Regions from separate parts of the Leclercia sp. genome, predicted to be linked through region 4. Evidence: predicted binding sites of a transcription regulator. Region 4 holds the regulator's gene; each other region holds the start of a gene.
What was found. Region 4 encodes PurR, which represses purine synthesis genes. Its sites were predicted from a motif close to CANGCAAACGTTTGCNTG; they were not measured.
Positions count from the first base shown of each region.

Region 1: a site for PurR is predicted at 1,894-1,911, ahead of carA (glutamine-hydrolyzing carbamoyl-phosphate synthase small subunit). Genes of this name have one in related genera too.
Region 2: a site for PurR is predicted at 2,666-2,683, ahead of pyrD (quinone-dependent dihydroorotate dehydrogenase). Genes of this name have one in related genera too.
Region 3: a site for PurR is predicted at 2,203-2,220, ahead of tusA (sulfurtransferase TusA). Genes of this name have one in related genera too.

Region 1 is NZ_DAIQCE010000003.1:130,504-134,750, forward strand. It holds gene carB (carbamoyl-phosphate synthase large subunit) at 1-507, opposite strand, end outside; gene carA (glutamine-hydrolyzing carbamoyl-phosphate synthase small subunit) at 526-1,674, opposite strand; gene dapB (4-hydroxy-tetrahydrodipicolinate reductase) at 2,130-2,951, opposite strand; partial or broken gene V7Q49_RS12045 (LacI family transcriptional regulator) at 3,084-3,206, opposite strand; gene V7Q49_RS12050 (alanyl-tRNA editing protein) at 3,208-3,840, opposite strand; gene V7Q49_RS12055 (LysR family transcriptional regulator) at 3,933-4,247, shown strand, end outside.
Region 2 is NZ_DAIQCE010000001.1:1,746,165-1,750,411, forward strand. It holds gene V7Q49_RS08325 (YcbX family protein) at 1-859, shown strand, start outside; gene zapC (cell division protein ZapC) at 856-1,392, opposite strand; gene pyrD (quinone-dependent dihydroorotate dehydrogenase) at 1,560-2,570, opposite strand; gene ssuE (NADPH-dependent FMN reductase) at 2,819-3,394, shown strand; gene V7Q49_RS08345 (sulfonate ABC transporter substrate-binding protein) at 3,387-4,247, shown strand, end outside.
Region 3 is NZ_DAIQCE010000005.1:153,467-157,713, forward strand. It holds gene V7Q49_RS14930 (TRAP transporter large permease) at 1-164, opposite strand, end outside; gene V7Q49_RS14935 (TRAP transporter small permease) at 175-684, opposite strand; gene V7Q49_RS14940 (TRAP transporter substrate-binding protein) at 704-1,675, opposite strand; gene tusA (sulfurtransferase TusA) at 1,901-2,143, opposite strand; gene V7Q49_RS14950 (7-cyano-7-deazaguanine/7-aminomethyl-7-deazaguanine transporter) at 2,314-2,979, shown strand; gene V7Q49_RS14955 (DcrB family lipoprotein) at 3,052-3,609, shown strand; partial or broken gene V7Q49_RS14960 (MFS transporter) at 3,614-4,247, opposite strand, start outside.
Region 4 is NZ_DAIQCE010000001.1:1,368,510-1,372,756, reverse strand. It holds gene punC (purine nucleoside transporter PunC) at 1-891, opposite strand, end outside; gene punR (DNA-binding transcriptional activator PunR) at 1,007-1,939, shown strand; gene purR (HTH-type transcriptional repressor PurR) at 1,936-2,961, opposite strand; gene cydH (cytochrome bd-I oxidase subunit CydH) at 3,257-3,346, shown strand; gene V7Q49_RS06405 (MFS transporter) at 3,512-4,247, shown strand, end outside.

The sequences.
Region 1 (4,247 bases), on a different contig from region 4:
ACGGATGATGCACGGATAACCCACGTCAGCGGCAACCGCCAGCGCTTCTTCCATATTGTGTGCTATGCCGGAACGCGCGGTGTCGAGGCCGATTTTTTTCATCGCCACGTCGAAACGGCGGCGGTCTTCGGCTTTATCAATCGCGTCGGCGGTGGCGCCAATCATGGTCACGCCGAACTCGGCCAGCACGCCCTGACGCTCCAGCTCCAGCGCGCAGTTCAGCGCCGTCTGGCCGCCCATGGTCGGCAGTACCGCATCAGGACGCTCTTTTTCAATGATTTTACGTACCACTTCCCAGTGAATCGGCTCGATGTAGGTCGCATCAGCCATTTCCGGGTCGGTCATGATGGTTGCCGGGTTGGAGTTCACCAGGATAACGCGGTAACCCTCTTCGCGCAGGGCTTTACAGGCCTGGGCACCGGAGTAGTCGAATTCGCAGGCCTGGCCGATAACAATCGGGCCAGCGCCAAGGATCAGGATGCTTTTTATGTCTGTACGTTTTGGCATGGTCTTCTCGGCTCCTGATTATTTAGCGGTCTTACGGTATTGCTCGATAAGTTCGATAAAGTGATCGAACAGCGGCGCGGCATCGTGCGGGCCTGGGCTGGCTTCCGGGTGCCCCTGGAAGCTGAACGCCGGTTTGTCGGTGCGATGAATCCCCTGCAGGGTGCCATCGAACAGCGACTTGTGCGTTACGCGCAGGGTGGCAGGCATGGAGGCTTCATCGACAGCAAAACCGTGGTTCTGCGCGGTGATCATCACCGTATTGTTGTCGATATCTTTCACCGGGTGGTTGCCACCGTGGTGACCGAACTTCATCTTCACGGTTTTCGCACCGCTCGCCAGCGCCAGCAGCTGATGGCCGAGACAGATGCCGAATACCGGAATATCGGTTTCGAGGAAGCTCTTAATCGCGTCGATAGCGTAGTCGCACGGTGCCGGGTCACCCGGGCCGTTAGAGAGGAAGATCCCATCCGGGTTCATCTTCAGCACGTCGTCTGCCGGGGTCTTTGCCGGCACAACGGTCAGACGGCAGCCGCGATCCACCAGCATGCGCAGAATGTTGCGCTTGGCGCCGTAGTCGTAAGCCACCACGTGGAACGGCAGTTCGTCTTCTTTTTTGGCTTCCGGCAGTTCACCTGCCAGCGTCCAGCTTCCCTGAGTCCAGCTGTAGGCCTCAGCGGTGGTCACTTCTTTTGCCAGATCCATGCCGTTCAACCCCGGGAAGGCTTTGGCTTTTTCCTGCGCCAGGGCCGCATCGAGGTTGTCGCCCGCGATGATGCAGCCGTTCTGGGCACCTTTTTCACGCAGCAGACGCGTCAACTTACGGGTATCGATATCGGCAATCGCCACGATGTTATGGCGTTTCAGGTAGGAAGAGAGGTCTTCGGTATTGCGGTAGTTGCTGGCAATCAGCGGCAGGTCGCGAATAATCAGACCTTGTGCATGTACCTGGGAGGACTCTTCATCAGCGGCGTTGGTGCCGACATTACCGATATGGGGATAAGTTAGAGTAACGATTTGGCGGGAATAGGAAGGATCAGTGAGGATTTCTTGATAACCGGTCATTGAAGTATTGAAAACGACTTCCCCAACCGCCGAACCTGTTGCCCCAATGGCCCGACCGATAAACTGGGTTCCGTCTTCCAGAACCAATAGCGCTGACTTAATCAAAACACCCTCCAGAGAATATTCACTCACTTTATTTGCATATTAATTCATAACCGTAGTACGAAGCAATGCAAATCTGCTGCCAGTGGATTTTCGGCAAACGGCGGCATTCTGGGGATTTGGCAGGGGAAAGTCAACTTAAAAAGCAGGTTTTATTTGTAGTTTTTGTGCCACTGATGGACAGGAAAGCTTTTAACGGGCAAAAAGATCAACTAAATCACTTAAGAAAACGCTTGCGAGACACGTTTAGTTTAAAGAGTGCTTTCGCAGCCTCAAAAAGTGGACCACTTGGTCAAAATTCACAATGTTGAAACAAAAATAATGGCAATAACTCCACTTTATGGACGCTTAATAATAGAAACAGAACGAAACAGATAAAATTAAAGGGCAATAAAATATTGCCCTCTGCAATCAACTAATTATGACTGCAATAACCACATCACGAAGGGTAACTATGATTATAAATTGTTAAGATCGAGCACATCTCGCATGTCAAAGAGACCATTTTTTTTGCCTTTCAACCAAATTGCAGAACGAACAGCCCCATTTGCAAAAGTCATACGACTTGACGCTTTATGGGTGATCTCAACGCGCTCGCCAATATCGGCAAACATCGCAGTATGTTCGCCCACAATGTCGCCCGCACGCACGGTGGCAAAACCAATGGTGCCGGGAACGCGTTCACCGGTATGGCCTTCCCGGGTGTAGACGGCGCACTCTTTCAAATCCTTATCCATCGCCTGAGCAATCGCCTCGCCCATCGCCAGCGCGGTACCTGACGGGGCATCGACTTTATAGCGGTGGTGCGCTTCGATGATTTCGATGTCGGTGTAATCCCCCATCACCTTCGCCGCTTTCTCCAGCAGTTTGAGCATGACGTTCACGCCCACGCTGAAGTTCGCTGCAAAGACGATAGCGATCTCTTTGGCCGCATCCTGAATAGACTCTTTACCTGCATCATCGAAACCGGTGGTGCCAATAACCATTCCTTTGCCATGCTGACGACAAAACGCCAGGTGACTGAGCGTACCTTCCGGACGGGTGAAGTCGATGAAGACATCGAAGTCATCTTTTACCGCCTCGAGGCTGCTTTGTACGGTCACGCCGGACCTGCCTGCGCCCGCCAGTTCCCCGGCATCGGCGCCCAGCAGGGATGATCCTTCTCGCTCCAGAGCCGCGCCCAGGGTGACGCCATCCATCTGTAATGTCGCCTGAATTAACTGACGGCCCATACGGCCACCCGCGCCAGCAATCGCGACGCGGACCTGTGCATCATGCATAGTTATTCTCTTACGTTAAAATGATGTAAACCTTTTCAGATTAACCAGCCTCTGTCGATGCCGCTATCTGAAAACGCCAATAATTAGAATTTAATGATAAACAGGGAGAGATATCAGTGAAAGACATGATCGTCAGTGAATACCGCATGATTCACGTATCTCCAGCGCAGGCGGCAGGATGATCCGTTTCGCGGGTTCATCATTGCCCTGAATCCGGCTTTAGAGTCACTCCCCCGCTTTACGGCCAATCTCCCTGTTAATCCAGGGCATAGGTGACTACCAGTTGCCCCTTTTTCATCTTCAGCCCGAGGATCTGCACTAACCCAATATCCGCCAGCTGTTTAACGTGCGTTCCTCCGCACAGGTAGGCCGGGAGATCGCCAAAGCGAACCTTGCGTCTGCCGGATTCAGTTTCGGTATGGCGAAGCAGGTTGTCGGCTTTCCAGCCGTCAATCATGGCCATCAGAGCCCTGGCATCAGGCAGAAGGCCCTGAGGCTCGCCGGGCATAAAGGTAATCCGCCCTTCACCGGGCCAGTGATGGGCTTTTACCGGCTTCCAGCCAAACTGCTCGCCGGCATAGCCAATCAAATGGCCTGCGCTGTGCCAGCGGGCGTGACGTTCTCTCACATCTTCATCGACCTGTATCTCCACCTCGCCTGGCGCAAGCGCGCCGGACAGAATGTGAACGACCTGCTCTCCGCGCAGGGAGACCGCTTCTACCACCATCCCGGCGATCGATCCTCGATCCGCGGGCTGTCCGCCCCCCTGCGGATGGAAAAGGGTTTGATTGAGCTCAATGGCGTAACGGCCGTCAGGCTCTTCGGTGCAGCGGATTACCTGCGCCCGGCCTGCTGTCGCGTCACTGGTGTAATAAAGTCGTTCTGTCATGGTTGTTCTCCTCTGTACCCTGACAGTATATTCATCACTTGAGTGTCGATAATCGGCCACTCACACATTGCACTCTTGCCTGGTATGCACAAATGAAACCTACCCTGCTTCCCGATCTCGCCACTTTCGTCACCATCGTAGAACATGGCAATTTTTCAACCGCAGCCCGGCTCACTGGCGCAACGCCCTCGGCGATTAGCCGCTGTGTTTCTCGACTTGAAAAGGAAATGGGATGTAAATTACTGCACCGCACCACGCGCAAACTGGCCCTTACCGTGACCGGAAAATCGGTTTATGAACATGCGCTGGATATGGTGGACGCGGCGCAGCAGGCGATGGATTCAGGCAGCAGCCTGCAGACCGTTGCGCAGGGAAAGCTGACAATGAGCGTGCCAAAAGCCGTAGGA
Region 2 (4,247 bases), 380 kb from region 4:
GCCAGCAGATGCCCCAACCGAAGTGTGGGGCAACCACTTTACCGCGCGTATTGCCCCGGAGGCGATCAACCGCTGGCTGAGCGAGTTCTTTTCCCGCCCGGTGCAGCTCCGCTGGGTCGGGCCTGAAATGACGCGACGCGTCAAAAATTATGCTGCGGTGCCGCTGTCGTTTGCCGACGGCTTCCCGTTCCTGCTGACCAACGACGCTTCGCTGCGCGATCTGCAAAAGCGCTGCCCGGCCAGCGTGCAGATGGAGCAGTTCCGCCCGAACCTGGTGGTCACCGGCGCAACGGCCTGGGAAGAAGACACCTGGAAAGCGATCCGCATCGGCGACGTCATCTTTGACGTGGTGAAACCCTGCAGCCGTTGCATCTTTACCACCGTCAGCCCGGAAAAGGGGCAGAAGCACCCTGCCGGGGAGCCGCTGAAAACCCTGCAATCCTTCCGTACCGCCCAGGATAACGGCGATGTGGATTTCGGTCAGAACCTGATCCCGCGCACCAGCGGCGTGATCCGCGTGGGCGACGAAGTGGAAATTCTTACGACCGGGCCAGGGCGGATCTACGGCGCAGGCGCTGAGGAAGAGCCAACCGAGGTGGAGACACAGCCCGCGACGGCGGTGACCATCCAGTGGCAGGGTCAGACGATACGCGGTAATAATCAGCAGGTGTTACTGGAACAGCTTGAACAGGCCGGTATTCGCGTGCCCTATTCCTGTCGTGCGGGGATCTGCGGATGCTGTCGCATCACGCTGGTCGAAGGCGAAGTGAGTGCGCTGAAGAAATCGGCCATCGGCAGCGACGGCACTATTCTGTGCTGCAGCTGCGTACCAAAAACCTCGGTACAGCTGGAAGCCTAAACGGCCTGCTCGAGACTGAAGCTGACCGGCTGTGGTTTAAGTCGGTCATTCATCACTTTAATCGGGTCGCCCAGCTGCATAGTGCGTCCGGCGATAGTCACCGCTGGCTGCGCCAGTAAACAAAGTGCGGCGTTATCGCCCGGCTCCACCACCAGCAAATTCACCTGTTCTGCACTCTCGCTCAGGCTGGCGCAAGCGGCGTCACCGGTGACCGGCGACCAGCGCTCATTGTGAGCCAGGAAGTGCCAGCTTTTTGGCATTTGAGGTTTCAGGAAGCGGATCGCCACCAGCGCATTGAGCACCAGTTCGGCGCGTTGTTCTTTTGACAGTTCGAGATCGCGGCACTTCTCTTCAAAAGAGAAATAGAGGGCGGCATCATCGACGCAAAAACCGGTATCGGCAAAGGCGTCCGGGGTTAACATCCGGCGAGCAAAACGAGAGCGAAACAACATACCATTGGCGAGATCGAGCATCATGCGATCGTGCTCGTCACAGAAATACCAGCGCCAGTTATCGTCAGGTTTAATTCGCATCTGTCTCTCCCGTTCCCAAAACGTCCTGTCGTAAGAAAGTCCTGATTGCCGCTTCGCTTTTTTAACTTCAATAATCAAAGACTACAATGTCTAATAAAGCAACAGTCCGGGAATATAAAACAACCAGAGCTGGAAATAAAGCCCTGGTTGTCAATGATGCTAAAAGATTAGATATGATTAACGATTTCTTTAATCAGCGGCGGCCCTTTAAAAATAAAGCCGGAATATATCTGCACCAGCGAAGCGCCGGCCGCCATCTTCTCGCGCGCGGCCATGACCGAATCTATACCGCCTACGCCGATAATCGGTAGGCGACCATTTAATTCCTGCGACAGGCGGCGGATAATTTCTGTGCTTTTTAACTGCACCGGACGCCCACTCAGGCCCCCCATTTCGTCGCAATATTTCATCCCCTGAACCAGGGAACGATCGAGAGTCGTATTGGTGGCAATAACACCATCAATATTATGGCGAACCAAACTATCCGCGACCTGCGCCAGCTCTTCTTCGGTCAGATCCGGGGCGATTTTAACAGCGACCGGGACATATTTATGGTGCGTCGCCTGGAGTTCATTTTGCTTATTCTTGATGGCGAGTAATAAATCGTCGAGCGCTTCACCATATTGCAGCGTGCGCAGGCCCGGGGTGTTAGGTGAAGAGATATTCACCGCAATATACCCGGCGTAGGCATAGACTTTTTCCATACAAATCAGGTAGTCATCTTTGCCCTGCTCGACCGGCGTGTCTTTATTTTTGCCGATATTAATGCCCAGAACGCCATCGAAATGCGCTTTCTTCACGTTCTCGACCAGGTGATCGACGCCGAGGTTATTAAAGCCCATGCGGTTGATCAGCCCTTCGGCCTCGACCAGTCGGAACAGGCGCGGCTTGTCGTTACCCGGCTGCGGGCGTGGCGTGACGGTGCCAATTTCGATGGAGCCAAAGCCCATCGCACCCAGTGCATCGATGCACTCGCCGTTTTTATCCAGCCCCGCCGCCAGACCCAGTGGATTTTTAAAGGTTAATCCCATGCAGGTGACCGGCTTCTCCATCACTCTCTGGCGCACCAGCGCTTCGAGTGGGGTTCCGGTAATACGGCGTAATTGCTGGAATGTAAATTCATGAGCGCGCTCAGGATCGAGCTGGAAAAGGGCTTTACGAACGAAGGGGTAGTACATGAACTCTCCTGGATTCCCGGTGTGCAAACCGGGGGCGTATTATCTGCGATCGCAGCGGGAAAGGGAATTGACCTGCGGCAAAAAAAGCGCCGCTATACGCAATCGTTTACTTTTCACCCCTCCTTTATTCATTTTTTGGCATTTATCTTGCGGATAAATCATTTAGTGGAATAAGTCAGCGATGCCACACTGCCAACAAATGTTATCAATGTTAGATAAAAGCAAACAATTGGTTATAAGGAGCATCTATGCGCGTCATTACGTTGGCTGGCAGTCCGCGATTTCCTTCCCGCTCCAGCGCGCTGCTGGAATACGCCCGGGAGCAACTGACTTCACTGGATGTTGAGGTGTTCCACTGGAATTTGCATAACTTCGCCCCGGAAGATCTTCTCTATGCCCGCTTCGACAGCCCGGCACTGAAAACCCTGAACGAGCAGCTTAAGGATGCCGATGGGCTGATCGTCGCTACCCCGGTCTATAAAGCCTCGTTTTCCGGTGCCCTGAAAACCCTGCTCGATCTGCTGCCAGAGCGCGCGCTGGAGGGCAAAATTGTGCTGCCGCTGGCGACCGGCGGCACCGTGGCTCACCTGCTGGCGGTGGATTATGCCCTGAAGCCGGTGCTCAACGCCCTGAAGGCTCAGGAGATCCTGCACGGCGTGTTTGCCGACGACTCACAGGTGATCGACTACCAGCACAAACCTCACTTTACCCCCAACCTGCAAACCCGTCTCGACAGCGCCCTGGAGACCTTCTGGCAGGCGCTGCACCGCCGCGACGTTCAGGTTCCCGCTTTTGGTCTTCAGAAAGGAGTCGCCCATGTTTAAATCCCTTTTACGCCTGAGCCTGGCGGGCCTGGTGGTCCTCTCCGGTCTGGCGCACGCCGCCGAGCCCGCGCCCGAGAGCCTGCGTATTGGCTACCAGAAAGGCAGCATCAGCATGGTGCTGGCAAAAAGCCATCAGCTGCTGGAAAAACGCTACCCGGACACCAAATTCTCCTGGGTGGAGTTCCCGGCAGGTCCACAGATGCTGGAGGCGCTGAACGTCGGCAGTATCGATATCGGCAGCACCGGCGATATCCCGCCAATCTTCGCCCAGGCCGCCGGTGCGGATCTGGTTTACGTTGGCGTTGAGCCGCCAAAACCAAAAGCCGAAGTGATCCTTGTTCCTGAAAACAGCCCGATAAAAACCGTGGCGGATCTCAAAGGCCATAAAGTGGCTTTCCAGAAAGGCTCCAGCTCACACAATCTGTTATTGCGAGCCCTACAACAGGCGGGTCTGACCTTTAAAGATATTCAGCCAATTTATCTTTCTCCGGCGGATGCCCGCGCCGCCTTCCAACAAAATAACGTTGATGCCTGGGCAATCTGGGATCCCTACTACTCCGCGGCCCTGCTGCAGGGTGGCGTCAGGGTGTTAAAAGATGGCGAAACCCTGAAACAGACCGGCTCCTTCTATCTGGCCGCTCGCCCTTATGCGGAGAAGAACGGTGAATTTGTCCAGGGCGTACTGAATACCTTTAGCGAAGCGGATGCCCTTACTCAGAGCCAGCGTCAGGCCAGTATCGCCTTGCTGGCAAAAACGATGGGGCTCCCGGAGCCGGTCATTGCCAGCTACCTTGATCACCGCCCGCCAACCGTCATCAAACCGGTGGATGCCCATACCGCCGTGTTGCAGCAG
Region 3 (4,247 bases), on a different contig from region 4:
AGGGTAAATTTATTCACCCCGCTGGTGATCTGGATCATCAGCGCTTCCAGCGGCAGATCGATCCACAGCGCCCCGGCCACCGCGCTTAAGCCCACGGCAAAGGCCACCGGCATCCCCAGCGCCAGCAAAATGGCGAGGGTGAAGAGCAAAACAAATGCATCCATGATCCACCCCTTAACTGTGGTTGCCGATCAGCACGACCGGACGGTTTTCCTGGGTGCCAAACAGCAGGCGCTCAAGGACAAACAAAATGAGGATCGCTGAACCGATGGGCAGCGGCAGATAGCTCTCGCCGGAGGTCAGCACCGGGAACTCCGCCACCGGCTGTTCCCACAGTTCGATGCAGAGCAGATAGCTGTACCAGAAGATGATCAGTGATATCAGCAGCATCAGCACATCCACCACCCGGGTGCAGAACATTTTTAACGCCGCGGGCAGGCGGTCGGTGAGCATGTTCACCGCGATATGCGATCCGGCGCGGTAGCCCACCGCAGCGCCGATAAAGGTAAAGGTCACCATGCAGATGATGGCGATCGGCTCCGGCCAGGACTCGCCACGATTGAGGACATAGCGGGAAAAAATCCCTATCGGGATCACGATGGTCATCACCAGCAACGAAACGCCCGCCACGGCCATGGCGAGCAGGTACAGGCGATCCATCCACTTCAGATAGTGTTCGGACATACGTCCTCCACGCAGAGGGTTACTGGACGTCAGCGATCGCTTTCATCAGATCCTGATGCTGTTCGCCATACTGGGCGCGCACCGGCTCCGTCGCTTTGATAAACACCGACTTGTCGATGTCATGGAACTGCACGCCGCCGGCTTTCATTTTTTCCAGCGCCTGGGTGTTGTAGGCTTCCCACAGCTTGCGCTGCTCAAACTGGGCTTCGCGGGCGAGGGTCTTAATCTTTTCCTGCTCGTCGGCGCTCAGCTTGTCCCATTTCACTTTGGAGTAGAGCAGCATTTCCGGGGTGATAAAGTGGCCGCTGAGGGTGTAGTTTTTTGCCACCGGCATGTAGTTGTGAGCAACAAAGGTTGGCGGGTTGTTTTCCGCACCGTCAATCACCCCGGTCTGCATCCCGCTGTAGACTTCGCTGACCCCCATCGCCACCGAGTTGGCCCCCATGTCTTTCAGGGTGGCAAGCGCCACCGGGCTGCCCTGAACGCGGATCTTCATCCCTTTCAGATCTTCCGGTTTCACCACCGGGTTCTTGGTGATCAGGTTACGGGTGCCAGAGTCCATCCAGCCGAGAAACACCAGCCGGGATTTCGGGTTGGCGGTCAGCTTCTCACCGATCTGCTTGCCGATATCGCCGTCGATCACTTTGTGCATATGGTCTTCATCGCGGAAGACGTAGGGCAGCGTAAAGACTTCGATATCCGGCAGGATCGCAGCCACAGGCGCCATGGAGACGCGAATGATATCGATGGCCCCCAGCTGGGCCTGCTCAATCATCTGCTTTTCATCCCCCAGCACGCCGCCGGGGAAGACTTTCATCTCCAGCTTGCCGTCGGTTTGTTGTTTGAGTTTTTCACCCATATGCTGCACCGCCACCACGTTCGGGTAGCCTTCGGGATGCACATCGGCAGCTTTAATGGTTTGAGCAGAAACAGAGGCAGCGACAGCAGACAGACACAGCGCGGCCAGCAACGGCTTGAGGGTCGTTTTCATCGAGTCAACTCCAGGGTAGTGAGGGTAAGTATCGAAACGTCGTTTTAGTTATACGTTTAATAACTAGACTACAGCCTGGAAAGCGAGGGTGAAGCACTTCACAAAAAGCGCCAAAAAATGAAATGGTGGTTTAGATTTGTGGCGGCGGTCATGCCGGGTTTGCGCCCTCTCCCCGTGGGAGAGGGTTGGGGTGAGGGCATCAGGCCGCATACCCCATACAAGGCATTACCCTTTGCGAATCAGATACCGATACGGCAGCGCCCCGGTCTCCTGCGCCAGCAGCTCATGTTCCATAAAGGTACAGAAGCCCGGAATATCGCGGGTGGTGGCCGGATCGTCGGCAATAATTAACAGCGTTTCGCCGGATTGCATCGTGCGCACGGTTTTGCGCACCATCATGACGGGTTCCGGGCAGCGCAGGCCCTGGGCGTCAAGGGTGTGGTCCGGATGGGTAAACAGATCGGTCATCGTGGTCTCGTCCAGATAAAAACGGCAGTAGTTTACGCCGCGAGCCGGGCAAAGCAAACCAGGTTAACGATTGCGTGAAAATTAGCCATTGCAAAGTGCCGTCAAAGCAGTATCATGCGGCGGCTTTATTGGGTTCCCTCACCCCAAATACTAATCAAAAAGGTCACAATATGACGCAGTTCTCTCAATCGCAGCGCGTAAAAGCGTTGTTCTGGCTTTCGCTTTTTCATCTGCTGGTGATCACCTCCAGTAACTACCTGGTGCAGCTGCCGATCTCCATTTTTGGTTTTCATACCACCTGGGGCGCGTTCAGTTTCCCGTTTATCTTCCTTGCGACCGATCTCACCGTCCGCATCTTTGGCGCCCCGCTGGCGCGACGCATTATCTTTGCCGTCATGCTCCCGGCGCTGTTCGTTTCGTACGTGATTTCGTCCCTGTTCTATATGGGCAGCTGGCAGGGCTTTGAGGCGCTGACGCACTTCAACCTGTTCGTCGCCCGTATCGCCGCCGCCAGCTTTATGGCCTATGCGCTGGGGCAGATCCTCGACGTGCATGTGTTTAACCGCCTGCGGCAGAACCATCGCTGGTGGCTGGCTCCGACCGCCTCGACGCTGTTTGGCAACGTCAGCGACACCCTGGCCTTTTTCTTTATTGCCTTCTGGCGCAGCCCGGATGCGTTCATGGCGCAACACTGGATGGAAATTGCGCTCGTGGATTACGCCTTCAAGGTGCTTATCAGCCTGGTCTTCTTCCTGCCGATGTACGGCGTGCTGCTGAATATGTTGCTGAAAAGATTCGCGGATAAATCTGAAATCTCGGCATTGCAGGCTGGTTAAGGGTTCCCCTGAACAGTTGTGATAAGATGGATTGATGCGCCGTTATGGCCGTTTATCGAAAGGAAGAATGTAATGCGCAATCTGGTTAAATATGTCGGGATCGGCCTGCTGGTGATGGGGCTGGCAGCCTGTGATAACAGCGACACCAAAACGCCTGCTCAGGCTGCGTCTGCGGAAAGCAACGCCACGGGTCAGCCGGTCAGCCTGATGGATGGCAAACTCAGCTTCTCTCTGCCGGCGGATATGACCGATCAGAGCGGCAAGCTGGGCACCCAGGCCAACAACATGCACGTCTATTCCGATGCCACCGGGCAAAAAGCGGTGATTGTGATCGTCGGTGATGACACTAATGAAGACCTGGGCGTGCTGGCGAAACGTCTGGAAGATCAGCAGCGCAGCCGCGACCCGCAGCTGCAGGTCGTAACCAACAAAGCCATCGAGCTGAAAGGCCAAAAGCTGCAACAGCTGGATAGCATTATCTCCGCTAAAGGCCAGACCGCTTACTCCTCCGTCGTGCTGGGTAAAGTGGACAACAAACTCCTGACCCTGCAGATCACGCTGCCTGCTGACGATCAGCAGAAAGCGCAAACTGCCGCAGAGAACATCATCAATACCCTCGTGATTCAGTAATTCATCACGATGAAGTGGCCTCCGCTGGAGGCCATTTTTTTAGCCGCCACGTCAGCAGTAACGCCACCGCCACCAGCCCCGCCGCCGCCAGATAGATAACCGGCACCCCGGCCCACGCCATCACCAGCCCGGCCAGCGGCCCGGTGATCCCCAACGACATATCCATAAACACCGTGTAGGTCGCCAGCGCCGCGCCCTGGTTCTGCTGCGGCACCGCTTTGACCGCCACCACCCCCAGCGCCGGGAACACCAGCGAGAAGCCCGCCCCCGCGAGGAAGACCCCAATCCGCGCCATCCACGGCGCATCGGCGATGCCGGTCAGCAGCAGGCCGACAATCTCAACGCTAAAGCAGATGATGGCCACGTTCAGCCCGCCCAGCCGGTTGATGCCGTTCGGGAACAGCAGCCGCGTCCCGACGAAGGCGCAGCTGAACAGGGTCAAGGCAAAGGCCGCCCCGTCCCAGCCTTTATCGGCATAGAACAGGGTGATAAAGGTGGCGATCACTCCAAAGCCTGCCGAGCCGAGGGCCAGCGCCATGCCGTAGGGCCAGACGCGCCCCAGCACCGCGCGAAACGGCATCGGCTTGCCTTTGCTGGCTTTGACTTTCGGTCGCGGCAGGGCAAACAGAATCGCCAGC
Region 4 (4,247 bases):
AGCCAGGCCCGCGCCCGGGATAAACCCGACCGCCCAGGTGGCGATCACGCTGAAGGCAAACAGCCCCAGCAGCCACGGCAGCATCTGGTGGCCCTGCCACTTCTGCAGCGCGGCACGGCAGCCATAGCCACCGATCAGGAAGGCGATGGTCTGCGGCACGTAGCTCAGGCCGATCGCCGCCGGGCTGTAGCCCATGTCGCTGAGAATAAACGGCGAGCCGGTCAGCCAGGCGAAGAAGCTCGCGGAGCAGGCGGCGTAGATCAGCACGTTGCCGCGATAGGTGCGCGAGCGGAGCAGCGAAACAAAGGTAACGCGTTGCTCAGATTGTCCTTTTTTTGTCGCTGTCGGCTTCAGGAAAAACGCCGGGATCATCAGCACCAGGGTGATAACAAACAGCACTGCAAAAATGGCCTGCCAGCTGAAGTGGGCGAGGATCCAGCTGCCCAGCAGCGGCGCCAGCGCCGGAGAGAGACCGACCAGCGGCATGATGGTGGCGAAAATGCGGTTAGTGCGCGAGGCCGGGTAGTAATCGGTTACCAGCGCCTGCCAGGTCACCGCTGCGGCGCAGACCCCCACCGCCTGGATAAAGCGCAGCACCAGCAGCCAGGTGGCATCGCGGACCCACAGCATGCCGAGGCAGCCGAGGGCAAAAATGGCTAAACCAGCCAGCAGCACCGGCTTACGGCCGAAGCGGTCGGACATCGGTCCCCACAGCAGTTGGGCAAAGGCAAAGCCTGCCAGGAACAGGCTCAGGCTGGCGCTAATGGCGGCCGCCGGGGTTTGCAGATCCTCCTGCATGATCGAGAAGGCAGGCAGGTACATATCGGTGGCGAGGAAGCCCAGCACGCTTAAGCCGCCGAGCCAGACTAAAAATCCTTTCCCGGGTGTCATTGTTCTATTCTCCGTTTGGGCGCAGGTATGGGTAGGCGCTGAGTGTAGGGAGTGCAAACCCGCTTGTGAAACGCTAATATTTGGCGGTTGCGTTCAAAAATTTTGCAGGCAGAAAATGTGGTCAGAATATTCTCTTGAAGTGGTGGATGCCGTCGCGCGTAACGGCAGCTTCAGCGGAGCAGCGCAGGAGCTGCATCGCGTTCCGTCCGCCATCAGCTATACCGTGCGTCAGCTGGAGGAGTGGCTGGCGGTGCCGCTGTTTGAACGGCGTCATCGCGACGTGGAGTTGACCCCCGCCGGGACCTGGTTTCTGAAAGAGGGGCGGTCTGTTATCAAAAAAATGCAGATCACCCGCGAACAGTGTCAGCAGATCGCCAACGGCTGGCGCAGCCATATCTCCATTGCGGTGGATAATATCGTGCGCCCCGAGCGCACCCGGCAGATGATTGTCGATTTTTACCGCCACTTTTCGGACGTCGAGCTGCGGGTCTCGCAGGAGGTCTTTAACGGCGTCTGGGACGCGCTGGCGGACGGCAGGGTGGAGATGGCGATAGGTGCCACCCAGGCGATCCCGGTCGGGGGACGCTATGCGTTTCGTGATATGGGCACGCTGAGCTGGATTTGCGTGGTCGCCAGCCATCATCCGCTGGCCGCCATGGAAGGGCCGCTCAGCGATGATACCCTGCGCAACTGGCCCTCGCTGGTGCGCGAAGACACCTCCCGCTCGCTGCCGAAACGCATCACCTGGCTGCTGGACAACCAGCGGCGGATTGTTACACCCGACTGGGAATCGTCGGCCACCTGCCTCTCGGCCGGCCTGTGCGTGGGGATGGTGCCGGTGCATTTTGCCCGACCGTGGATCGACAGCGGCAAGTGGGTTGAGCTAACGCTGGAAAATCCCTTCCCGGATGCGGCGTGCTGCCTGACCTGGCAACAAAACGATATGTCGCCGGCTTTGGCCTGGCTGCTGGATTATCTGGGAGACAGTGAAACGATGAACCGGGAGTGGCTGCGGGAGCCAGAGATGCTGGCTCCCGGAGAGGATTAACGGCGGTAGTCGCGGAACGGACCATCCGCGACGGAGCGGCGTTCAATCAGGCGCGGATGTACCTCAATGGACTGGGACTCTTCGCGCTTATTGACGATACGGTCCAGCAGCATATTGAAGGCGGTCTCCCCCAGCGAATCTTTCGGCTGGTGGATGGTGGTCAGCGCCGGGGTAAAGAAGCGGGCGTTGCGCACGTTATCATACCCGATCAGCGAAACGTCCTGCGGAACGCGCAGACCCATCTCATCGGCGGCGCAGAGCGCACCCATCGCCATAATATCCCCGCCGCAGAAGATGGCGGTTGGACGCGGGCTCTGGGAGAGGATCTGCTGCATGGCGCGGTAGCCGGACTCCGGCTCAAAGTCACCCTGCACGATCCAGTTTTCCGGCACCGTGATTAATGCCTCTTCCATCGCCTTCATAAAGCCCGCCAGACGCCCGGCACCGGTGTTGCGCTCCAGCGCCCCCGGGATCACGCCGATTTCGCGGTGGCCGCGTTCGATCAGATAACGACCGGCCATGTAGCCGCCTTCAAAGGCGTTATCGATCACCGAATCGGTAAAGTCGGCCTTCGCTTCGCCCCAGTCCATCACCACCATCGGAATATTGCGATACTCTTCCAGCATGGTGAGCAGGGGTTCCGGGTATTCGGAACACATCACCAGCAGACCGTCGACGCGCTTTTGCGCCATCATCGACAGATAGGCCCGCTGTTTTTCGAGGCTGTTCCAGGCGTTGCCGAGGATCAGGGTGTAGCCTTTCTGGAAGCAGTTCTTCTCTACCGCTTCAATAATTTCCGCAAAATAGGGCGCTTCACTGCTGGTCGCCAGCAGGCCGATCGATTTGGTGTGATTCACCTTCAGACTACGGGCCACGGCGCTTGGAGAGTAGTGCAGCTCTTTAATGGCCGCCCAGACGTTGTTGCGGGTCTCTTCCGCGACAAAGCGGGTTTTGTTAATAACATGTGATACGGTTGTAGTGGAAACGTTTGCGCGTTTCGCCACGTCTTTAATTGTTGCCATCAGATGTCACTCCAGACCATATCTAAGCTCCTGAAAAACCAATAGGTAAACGTTTGCCTTCACTCGCCCTAATTGCGCAATTTGAATTGCGGTACGCCGGGAAAACGACACAGGACGTCAGGAGGGGGTCAATGGCCGGTACGCTAATAAATTTAGCGTGGAATTTTGTCTTATCTTGGCCCAAAGGGGAAGAGCAAAAACCGATATCAATCTAAATCCTGCAAGATTTTTACCCTCAACTGTGTAAAAATGAGCAAGCTCACTCTTCGTAGGGTGATTAAAAGGAGAAAAATTGATGAGTACCGATCTTAAGTTTTCGCTGATTACTACCATTATTGTTCTGAGTCTGATTGTTGCCAGCGGTCTGACTGCGGCACTGCACTGATTGATGCGGGAGAGGTCAGCTCTCCCTCGTTCCTTTTCGCTTATTGTTACGCGCCCTGCAAAAATCTTTTGCTAAATTGTTAACTTCTCATTTTTTGTGATTGATGTCATGCTTTCGCCTTCATTGTTCTGTGTCGCCTGACGACACGGTGTCTGGAGTTGAAGTATGAGAATCAATTTTCCGCTGCTGGCCCTGGCCATTGGTGCCTTTGGTATCGGTACCACCGAATTTTCCCCGATGGGCCTGCTACCGGTTATTGCCCGGGGCGTGGATGTCTCTATTCCCGCTGCAGGCATGCTGATCAGCGCCTACGCCATCGGCGTGATGGTGGGCGCGCCCCTGATGACCCTCCTGCTGTCCCATCGCGGACGCCGCAACGCGCTGATCTTTCTGATGGCGATCTTTACCGTGGGTAACGTTCTCTCGGCGCTCTCGCCGGATTACACCACCCTGATGCTGTCGCGTATTCTCACCAGCCTGAACCACGGTGCCTTCTTTGGCCTCGGGTCGGTAGTGGCCGCAAGCGTGGTGCCGAAACACAAGCAGGCCAGCGCCGTCGCCACCATGTTTATGGGCCTGACCATCGCCAATATTGGCGGCGTGCCTGCCGCAACCTGGATGGGCGAAGTCATTGGCTGGCGGATGTCCTTCCTGGCTACCGCGCTGCTGGGTGTCGTCTCGATGATCGCGCTGTTCTTCTCCTTACCTGCGGGTGGGGCGGGCGAAAAGCCGGAAGTGCGCAAAGAGCTGGCGGTTCTGCTGCGTCCGCAGGTGTTATCTGCCTTGCTGACCACCGTCCTCGGCGCTGGCGCGATGTTCACCCTCTATACCTATATTGCCCCGGTGCTGCATGACATCAACCAGGCGACCCCGGCCTTTATCACCGCCATGCTGGTGCTGA